Regions from separate parts of the Williamsia sp. Y712 genome, predicted to be linked through region 2. Evidence: riboswitches for the same ligand, from Rfam matches in the RefSeq annotation. Region 2 holds a riboswitch; the other holds the start of a gene.
The links. Region 2 has a riboswitch for S-adenosylmethionine ahead of AC1D75_RS06685 (aminotransferase class V-fold PLP-dependent enzyme). Riboswitches for the same ligand answer to the same signal wherever they lie in the genome.

Region 1 (5,208 bases), on a different contig from region 2:
CCTCGACGCGAGCGGACACTGCCCCCAGCTCAGCGACCCCGTGCCCACCACAGAGGCCATCGTGGCCTTCGTGGGTGGCCGTCGATGAGCAAGGACCACGGCGATATCAGGTCACCGGACGTACTCGATGAGAGTCTGGAAGACCTGTACGAGAACGCACCGTGCGGGTATCTGTCGACGTGGCCGGACGGGCGCATCGCAAAGGTCAACACCACTCTGGCGGTGTGGCTCGGATACGACCGAACGTCATTGCTGGACAGGCCTTTCAGCGATCTGCTCACCGCAGGCGGGCGCATACACTACGAAACCCACTTCGCACCGCTACTGCAGCTGGTAGGGGTGCTGAGCGGAATCACCGTCGACCTCGTCGCGGCCGACGGCCGACGACTGCCCGTATTCGTCACCGCGAACGTCAAGATCGGTACCGATGGCACCGCCGTGCTCATCCGCATCACCGTGCAGGACGCACGTGATCGACGCGCGTACGAGAAACAGTTGCTCGCCGCACGGCGCCATGCCGAAGAAGAACGTGCGCGCGTACAACTGCTCGCCTCGACCCTTCAGCGCTCACTGCTTCCACCGTCGTTGCGACCTCCCGACGGCATGGAGGCAGCAGCCCACTACAACGCTGCATCGATCAACGATGTCGGCGGCGACTTCTACGACCTGTTCGCCCTGTCAGAGCACAAGTGGGGGTTCTTCCTCGGCGACGTGTGCGGAAAAGGGGCCACCGCAGCGGCGGTGACGTCGCTGACCCGTTACACGCTGCGCGCTGCAGCGGTGTACGACGACGATCCGATTGCGGTGTTGCACAACCTCGATGCCGTGCTGCATTCGAACTATCACGGCGACGAACCTCGTTTCTGCACAGTGATCTTCGGCGTCCTCACCCGCGCCGACAACGGATTCGACGTACACCTCGCGAGCGGGGGCCATCCGCCCGCGCTGTTGCTCACCGCCGCAGGCCGAGCGCAGTACGTGAGTACCGAGGGCGGCCAACTCGTCGGCATCCTGCGCGCTCCCAGATTTGTCTCTACCCGGATTCACCTCGACGCCGGCGACACCCTCGTGCTCTACACCGACGGGCTCACCGAGGCGCGGATCGGGCCGGGTCCCGAGCGGTACGACGACAACGGTGCGCTGCTCGAGTTCGCGGCGGCACACACCCCGACGTCCGCAGGCCAGATCATCGAGGACTTGCGAGAGTTGCTCGACGGTTTCGGTGCCGGCCTCGAAGACGACACCGCGCTCATGGCACTGAGCGTCCCCCACCCCGGGGTTTAGAGCGTGCGGAGGGCGGCGAGGAGCAGGTCGACGTCCTCGGAGCTCGAACCGAGGCCGAGGCTGGCGCGCACAGCCCCTGAGCCGTGGCCCAGACGGTCCAGAAGCGGATGGGCGCAGAATCGTCCGTCGCGCACCCCGATGCCGTGTTCGGCCGACAGATGGGCTGCCACCTCGGCGGCCCGATGCCCGTCGACGACAAAGCTGACCACACCAACGGCATCGGTGCTGTCGGTGAAGATCTTCAGGGCATGCACGCCCGGGATCTCGGCCAGACCATCGCGCAACCGGTCGGTCAGTGATGTTTCATGGGAAACAACGGCCTCCCCAAGGGATTCGATTTCGACGCAGGCCGCCGCGAGCGCAGCCGCACCCAAGACGTTGGGCGAACCACCTTCATGACGGGCGGGCGCGGGCGCCCACTTCACGTCCTGCTCGGTGACGTTGAGCACCGCACCACCACCGGCGAGATACGGGTCGGCGGCATCAAGCCAATCCCTCAGTCCAACAAGCACTCCGGCCCCGAAGGGCGCGTAGGTCTTGTGTCCCGAGAATGCCAGGTAGTCGATGCCGCAGGCAGTGATGTCCACCCTGCGGTGCGGAACCAACTGCGCGCCGTCGACAGCGATCCGAGCACCGTTGCGGTGCGCAAGATCTGCCAGTTCACTGACCGGCAAGATCTCACCGGTGACGTTCGACGCACCGGTGACCGCCAGCAACACCGCACCGGTCTCTTTGAGTGCGGTCTCCACACGGACGATCGTCGCGGCCAGCGTATTCGCAGCACGGACGACGTGAACATCACTCCACGGCAACAGATTTGAATGATGTTCCAGATCGAGGACGACGACTTTTCCCGGCACGCAGCGAGCCAGGAGGTTCAGCGAATCGGTGGTGTTCCGCGTGAAGATCAGGCAGTGCTGCTCGCCGGCACCGACAAAGTCAGCGACCTGCGCTCGGGCGGTCTCGTACGCCCGCGTCGTCACCTGCGATGCGTAGCCCGCGCCCCGGTGCACACTCGAGTAGGTCGGTAGTAGTCGCGTTATCGCATCGACCACGCTGCACAATGCCGGCGCACTCGCCGCGTAGTCGAAGTTGACGTACCGCGTGGTCGAGCCATCCCTCAGTGGGGCCTGGGTGTCCGAACCCTCTATCGCTGCAAGAGCATTCAGGTTTCGGTTCAGTGTTGCAGTGCTCATATCTCACACCAGCTTCCGGTGTCAGGGATCCCGCACGCACCAAGTTTCGAACCTGCCGATGGAGCAGTTCGGAACTCGGACGGTGGGAGGTCCGCGCTTGCCTGTTCGGGTTCGAACAGGCCAGGTCTTCACCCGGAGCACCCCGCCGCGATGGAGGGTTGCTGACCAGCAAGCCGGGGCTATGCGCTGGTACTCGTGACCGACGACGACGCTAACAGACTTCTTCGGCGTCGTCCATACCCATGTGCTTTAACTTCTCGGCGATCGAAACTCCGCGCATCCATCGGATTTGGGCAGCAGCGTGCGTATGGTTCTGTCCAACAGTTGAAATCCCCTGGCCCGGACACGCACATACGGTGCCCGGATTCGCCTGGTGGACAACAACTGCCCTGTGTCAACGAGTATCAGCGCCAAGTTCCAGCTTGCTGGTCGGCAACCCTCCACCGCGGCGGGGTGCCCTGGATGAAAGACACGGTCCCAGCCTTCACCGGCATGGGACAAGCGCGGGTTTCACGCAAGCGAGCCCGAAGAGATTCCCGGGAGCTTGATGACCTTGTTCAACGCACCACGCGGTCGAATCCTGAGCATCTGCCGGGCCCATTGCATGTGCAGCAGTTTCAGATGTTTCAGGTCGTCGAAACCGGCACTGCGGAAGTGTTTTTCACCAATCCTCGAAGCGAGGACACCAGGGCCCCTGTTGGCGTCGATACCAACAATCGAGGGGCTCACCGAACACAACAGAATCGAGGTCACGATATGAGTTCCGTCAAGGTCGACACCGTGGTTGTCGGTGGTGGCGCGATAGGTTCGGCCGCCGCCTGGCAACTGGCGCGCCGGGGTGTCGAGACCGTGCTGCTCGAACGATTCACCCCCGGCCACACCAACGGCGCCTCACATGGCGCCTCCCGCATCTTCCGCACCTCCTACGCCGAGCGCACCTACGTCGCGCTCGCGAGGGAAGCGGAAGGACTCTGGGCCGACCTCGAAGCCGAGTCCGGGACGCAACTGCTCACCGTCACCGGCGGCGTCGATCAGGGATGGACTCCGTACCTGTCCCAGATCGCAGATACCCTCGCCGACCTCGGACTCGTCCATCATTGGCTCGAGCCCGACGAGGCCTCGCAGCGCTGGCCCGGAATCAGATTCGACGGCCGCGCGTTGTACTACCCCAACAGCGGGCGACTACATGCAGACAACGCTGTCAGCGCACTACAACGCGGCGCAGCAGCTCTCGGTGCAGAGGTTCGACACGAATCGCAGGTGATCTCGATCGACGTCACAGACGAGAACTCGGTCACCGTGCGCACCGATGACCAGGAGTACGTGGCCCGACGTGTGGTGGTGGCGGCAGGCGCCTGGGCGACGAAGCTGTTGTCGGGCATCGCAGCGCTGCCACAGATCACCGTCACCCAAGAGCAACCCGCACACTTCGTACCGCGTGACCAGGACGCCGAATGGCCCAGCTTCGGGATCTTGCATGACCCGGACGGACCGAACGCGCCCGAATTCGGTGGTGTGTACGGCTTGTCTTCGGGTGCCGAAGGCATCAAGGTCGGCTTCCATGGAACCGGACCCGTCGTCGACCCCGACCACCGCGATTTCACGGCGGAACCACGGCAGCTCAAGGCCCTGCAGGAGTACGTCCGTCATTGGGTGCCCGGCGTCGATGCCGACGAACTGACCCCGATCAGCTGCACGTACGCGACCACGCCCGACTCCAACTTCGTCATCGACCGCCGCGGTCCGGTTGCGGTCGCCGCCGGATTCTCCGGACACGGCTTCAAGTTCGTGCCCGCCATCGGCCGCCTCCTCGCCGACCTCACCGCCGACAAAGATGCCCCCGAGTTGTTCTCATTCCGTTCCCACTCCGCAGAAAAGGTTGTCTAGCCATGTCGAACTTCGCCAGCCCAGCCGATACCGAGACTTACGGCGAGTACACGATCACTCGCGAACCGGACGACACCCGACCGGTGTATCGATTCGCCGGACGTATCAGCGGCGACGGATCCACGCCGTACCCGGCTGTCTCTGATCGCTATCACGTCTATTCCGGCTGGTTCTGCCCGTGGGCTCAGCGGGTCACGCTGGTCATCGAGCTGGCCCGCCTCACCGATGCGATCAGTGTCAGCTACGTCGACGGTGCCCGCGATGCCCGCGGGTGGGCATTCCGCGAAACCCACGGCCCCGACCCGGTGAACGGCTTCACCCTGTTACGCGATGCCTACGACGCCACCGAACCTGGCTTCGATGGCCACGTGTCGGTCCCCACCCTGTGGGATCGCGAGACGAAGCAGGTGGTGAGCAACACGTTCGACACGCTCGACGCCGATCTCGCGACGCAGTATCGCCGTCAGGTCACCGGCGAGTTCGACCTCTACCCAGAGGACCTGCGCCCGCAGATCGACGAGTTGGAAGCCTGGTTGCGAGCTACGGTCAACAGCACCGCACACGTGGCGACCGGAACCGGTTCGGCCGCGCAGGAAGCCGCGACCACTGTGTATCAGGCATATTCAGAACTCGACAGCCGCCTCGCGGGGAGTCGATACCTCTTGGGCGACAACGTGACTCTGGCCGACGTCCGGCTCTGGGTGACGCTTGTTCGGCACGATGCTGCGGCGGCCAGGGCCGGTACCCGGCGTCTTGCCGACTTCCCGAATCTGTGGCGCTATGCCCGAGACCTGTACTCATTGGACGCATTTCGCGCCACCACCGATTTCGCGTCGTTCGG
Region 2 (5,208 bases):
TAGCCTGGGGAGTCGTGACTCCATCCCCGCCGAACTCGCGCCCCCATTTCACCTCGATGCCAGACTTGGCTCTACGCGCTCTCGGCGGCGCGGTCCTCTGGACCAATGACGACCTCTTCGCCGAGGCCGAGAACCTCATCAAGACGCCCGCCGCCGAATATCAACCGGCGACGTTCGGACACAAGGGTCAGGTCTATGACGGCTGGGAGACCCGGCGACGACGTGAAGCAGGCGTTGACCAGGCCATCGTGCGCCTGGGCGTACCCGGCATCATCTACGGCGTCGTGGTCGACACGTCCTGGTTCGTCGGCAACTACCCGCCGTACATTTCGGTGGAAGCTGCTGCGGTCGAAGGTATTCCGACCACCCAGGAGCTGCTGGAAAACACGAAGTGGCAGACGATCGTCGATCGCGTGGAGGTCAACGGCGATACCCAGAATCCGTTCCGGGTGGACTCCAAGGACCGCTTCACCCACGTGCGGCTCACCATCCATCCCGACGGTGGCGTGGCGCGATTCCGCGTGCACGGTCGCGGCGTCCCGGATCCGAAGTTCTTGTCCTACGGACACTTTGACCTGGCCGCACTCGAGAACGGCGGCATGATCACCGCCTGTTCCAACATGTTCTATGGCTCCCCGAACAATCTCCTGATGCCCGGCCGGGCCCGCACGATGGGCGAAGGCTGGGAGACCTCGCGTCGACGGGACGACGGAAACGACTGGGTCCAGGTCAAATTGGCCGGTGAATCGACGATCGGACTCGCCGAACTCGACACCAGCTACTTCCTGGGAAATGCGCCGGGGTCGGCGACGATTCGTGGCCGAGACGGCGAAAACGGTGAGTGGTTCGACGTTTTGGGCCGATCGCCCCTGCAACCCGACACCCGTCACCGGTTCCTCATCGACGTCGATCGACCGATGACCGAGGCCCGCCTCGACATCTTCCCCGACGGCGGCATGGCAAGACTGCGGTTGTACGGCTCGCTGACCGAGGATGCTCGCGCACGGATCGTCGACCGCTGGGAAAACGGCGAGAGCTGATCGACCGTTCCCCTCACCACGCCTGACGGCAGGCGTGGTGGGCGGGATCAGGCTGCCGCAGCCCGCTCGAGCAGTCCGGGCAGCACCTGATCGGCGATGAGTTGCGCCGAGCCGGGCCGATCTCCTGTTCGTCCCTGGTCGAGGGGCCGCAGGATGACCGCATCGGCGACCTCGGCGGCGTAGACGTCGACAATCAGCGTCACGAGTCCGTTGGCGGTGCCGACATAGCGCACGGTGTCGCCGAATCGCGACTCCCCGAGCCGGAGGAGCTCGGCCCGAGCGGTGGCCGCATCTTCGGCGATCACCACGTCGATCTCCAACGCCACCAGCAGATCCGCGGGATCCTCGCCGAGGTCCTGCCATCCGGCGCGCAACGCAGCCCGCTCCTTGATGCCGCCCCGCAGGTCCGGCTGGCGGATCCGACGGACCGCCGAACTCCGCGCATCGGCCGGACGGCGCCCGCTCCAGGCGATCGGGTGGTCGTCACCGTCGATGGCAACCAGCAGTTCGGGACGCGTCCGTGGGGTGGCGGCGCGACTGGTTTCGGTCATGACTTCTCCTGCTCGAAAACATTCTCGGTGATTGAGTTCAGTTGCCGGGCAAGCTCATCGATGCTGGTGCCGGCACCCCAGCGGATGACTATGGGGTCGGGGTGGCCCGCAACGGTCAGCGAGGCGATTCCCACCCGGTCCCGGGCATCGGGCCACAACTGGAGCCGGCGGATACCTGGAATCCGAGCCACCTCGGCGTCGAGCCACTGCGACAATGCCTGCTCATGGCGACCGACCCACTCGTATCCGAGGTCGGCGAACGCGCTGGCCGGGGAATGACCGGGACTGATGGCGTCGGCACAGTCGGCGAGCCAGTCGCCGCGACCGACAACCACAGCCGGGCCCGCTACGGACCGGCCGGACAACACCAGGTAGTCGATTCCATGGCTGGTGAGGTTGACGGCCCGCCGGGTGACGAGCTCGCTACCGTCGATGAGCAGTCGCGCGCCGCGTCGATGCGCGATCGCGGCGAGTGGGGGCAGTGGCAGAACTTCGCCGGTGGCCTCGGCGATTGCGGGGACGATCAGGAGTGCGGCAGGCCGACGTTCGAGTTCACTATCCACCGCGGCAAGGGTGGTCCTCAGATCGACCTGCGCAGGCATCACACGGTGAGCACCGTCGGTGGTGGTGGCCGCGAGGTCGGCGTCCAGATCGAGTGTCAGGACGTCGCCGGGTGCTACACCGGCGACCAGTGCGACGGCCTCGGCGAGATCGGACGCGAACAGAACTCGATCGGTCGGGCGTGCCTTCACTAACCGGGCGATTTCTTCCCTGACATCACTGGTGGAGGAGCTTGTCACCCGCATCCCTTCGGATCAGGACTCCGCCGGAGTCCGCGCTTGCCGCCGTCCGAACAGACACCGGCCAGGTTGTCACCCGGAGCACCCCGCCGCGAATGGAGGGTTGCCGGCCAGCAAGCCGGGGCTTGACGCTGACACTCATCACCGATAACCACATTGCAGCGCATTTGATTTCCGTGTCAAATGTCGAACCTCTTTAACCCGGCGTGAATGTTATTCCGCGCTGGCAGAGGACTTTTGTGACCTACTCCGGTGTCGCCACCAGCGAAAGCCGAAGTAGGTGAGCATGAGCGCTCCGGCACCAACTGCCAGATAGAACATCAGCGTCGCCCCGACCGTCTCGCCCACCGCATATCCGACGATGCACACCGCGGTCACCCAGACGACCCCGCCGAACACGTTCGCGAGCAAGTATTGGCGCGTGGGCATCTTGCTCATCCCGGCCACAAACGGGGTGACCGTGCGGACATATCCAATCCAGCGCGCGCCGATCACGGTGGCGACCCCGCCGTGGCGGATGAGTTCCTCGGCCTTTTGCCAGCGTTCTTGCCCCACCCACCCACCGAAGCGGGTTTCGGTGATGCGGCCGCCCGATCTGCGGCCGATGGAATAGCCCGTCCAGTCACCGAGTACCGCCGCAACGCACGCACCGACTATCAGCCACACGATGTTGGTCTCGCCGACGGCGGCAGCCACGCCACCGGCGAGCAGGATCGTCTCACCAGGCATGATCAGGCCCAGGAGCGCGGCCGCCTCGCAGTAGATGACGATGAAGACCACGAGGTACACCGCCCACGGCGGCGTTGACTGCACGATCGAGATGACCCAATCCGCCAGGGAGTGAAAGATGCCACCCTCCTTCTCCGATGACGACCTCGGTGGAGTCGTGCGACTCCCCTACAGGGCCCTGTCCAGATCCTTCAACAAATCATCCACACCTTCTAATCCGACCGACAGCCTGACCAGCGAATCGGACAACCCGATCGCGGCCCGGCCCTCGGGTCCCATCGCGCGGTGGGTGGTGGTGGCCGGGTGCGTGATCAACGACTTCGAGTCCCCGAGATTGTTCGAGATGTCGACGATCTGCAGACCGTCGAGCAACTCGAACGCCCGCGCCTTTCCGGATGCCGCGCCCGTGTCGGCGAGTTCGAACGTCACCACGGTGCCACCACCCGACATCTGCTTTTTCGCCAGATCATGCTGCGGATGTGATTGCAGGAACGGATATCTCACCCGCGCCACCCGCGGATCGGCTTCCAGGAATTCGGCGATTCGCAGTGCCGCGGCAGTCGAATGGTCGACCCGCAACCGCATCGTCTCGAGTCCCTTGAGCAACGTCCAGGCGTTGAAGGGGCTCAGCGCCGGACCGGTGTGCCGCATCAGGGTCTGCACCGGACCGTCGATGTACTCCTTGCTCCCGAGCACGGCCCCACCCATCACCCGGCCCTGGCCGTCGATGTGTTTGGTGCCCGAATACACGATCACGTCGGCACCGAGCTCGAGGCCACTCTGCAGGAGTGGGGTCGCAAAGACGTTGTCCAGCACAACCTGTGCACCGGCGGCGTGGGCGAGTTCGCAGACACGCTCCACGTCGACCAGGGTCTGCATCGGGTTCGACGGGGTCTCGAAGAACACCGCGTCGGTCGGCTTCGACAGTGCCTGTTCCCACTGTTCGATGTCTTCGCCGTCGACAAAGACGGTTTCGATGCCCCAGCGGGGAAGGATCTCGTTGCACACGACAAAGCACGAACCGAACAGGCTGCGCGCCGCCACCAGCCGGTCCCCCGCCTTGAGCAGCGCACCGAGCGCCACAAAGACCGCCGCCATGCCACTGGCCGTGGCGAAACACGCCTCGGCACCCTCGAGCTGACGGAGCCGCTCCTGGAACATGGCCACGGTCGGGTTGCCGTAGCGGGAGTAGACGAATCGCTGGTCTTCACCGGTGAAAGCCCGCTCGGCCGCAGCTGCGGACGAATAGACGTACCCCGAGGTCAGGTACATGGCCTCGGAGGTCTCGTCGAAACCGGACCGCATGAGGCCTCCGCGCACAGCGAGGGTCTCGGGCGAAAGTCCCTCGGGCAGCTTGGCGTTCAACTCGTCCTCCATCGTGCGCAATATGTTGTCTTGAATCTTCTCGCCGGGGTCACGATTGTCGCCACGGGAGGCCGGTTGCCTTCCATCCGGCCGCACCGCGATGTCCGTCCGGATCGGTCGCACCCTCGAAACCGTCGAGGATGTTGTACGCCTTGGCCACCCCGTCGGCGGTCGCGGCCTCGGCTGCACCGATCGAACGCTGCCCGGACCGGCAGAGGAACACCACCTGCTGGTCGTCCTGGACACCGGCTTCACGCAGCTGCCCCACGAAATCGGCGTTGCGGGCACCATCAGGAAAGCTGACCCATTCGATGAGGATCGCCTTCTTGGAGATACCGGACAGATCCGGTACGCCCACGTAGCTCCACTCGGCCTGAGTCCGACAGTCCACGAGCACAGACGTCGGATCCTCGTCGAGGATCTTCCATGCCTCCTGGGGGGTCAGATCGCCTGCGTAGCTCATGCGCACACCTTCCAGTTGCCGTCCTCTTTGACCAGAACAATAGGGGTGATGGTGGTTTCGCTCTTCTGTTCCCGGAACCAGTGCACGTTGGCCGTGGCCCGATCGCCGTTGACGACGGTCTCCGAGATGTTGCCGACCTCGATCTTGCCTTCGGCATCACGCGCGGCGCGGTACTCGGTGGTGAACTCTTCCTGGGTCGGGAAGTCCGCGGACTCGAGCTCGGCGGTACAGAAAACGGCACGGTAGCTCGTGTAATTGAT

Region 1: linked by a shared signal. The riboswitch ahead of AC1D75_RS20030 (aminotransferase class V-fold PLP-dependent enzyme) and the one ahead of AC1D75_RS06685 (aminotransferase class V-fold PLP-dependent enzyme) in region 2 are both predicted to bind S-adenosylmethionine.

What each region holds. Positions count from the first base shown of each region.
Region 1 is NZ_JCAIUN010000003.1:162,491-167,698, reverse strand. It holds gene AC1D75_RS20040 (alpha/beta fold hydrolase) at 1-88, shown strand, start outside; gene AC1D75_RS20035 (PP2C family protein-serine/threonine phosphatase) at 85-1,284, shown strand; gene AC1D75_RS20030 (aminotransferase class V-fold PLP-dependent enzyme) at 1,281-2,480, opposite strand; SAM riboswitch class IV at 2,569-2,681, opposite strand; SAM riboswitch class IV at 2,873-2,990, shown strand; gene solA (N-methyl-L-tryptophan oxidase) at 3,237-4,367, shown strand; gene AC1D75_RS20020 (glutathione S-transferase C-terminal domain-containing protein) at 4,370-5,208, shown strand, end outside.
Region 2 is NZ_JCAIUN010000001.1:1,420,086-1,425,293, reverse strand. It holds gene alc (allantoicase) at 15-1,040, shown strand; gene AC1D75_RS06690 (hypothetical protein) at 1,088-1,591, opposite strand; gene AC1D75_RS06685 (aminotransferase class V-fold PLP-dependent enzyme) at 1,588-2,391, opposite strand; SAM riboswitch class IV at 2,422-2,537, opposite strand; gene AC1D75_RS06680 (DedA family protein) at 2,605-3,204, opposite strand; gene AC1D75_RS06675 (O-succinylhomoserine sulfhydrylase) at 3,289-4,497, opposite strand; gene AC1D75_RS06670 (rhodanese-like domain-containing protein) at 4,535-4,948, opposite strand; gene AC1D75_RS06665 (Rv0361 family membrane protein) at 4,945-5,208, opposite strand, start outside.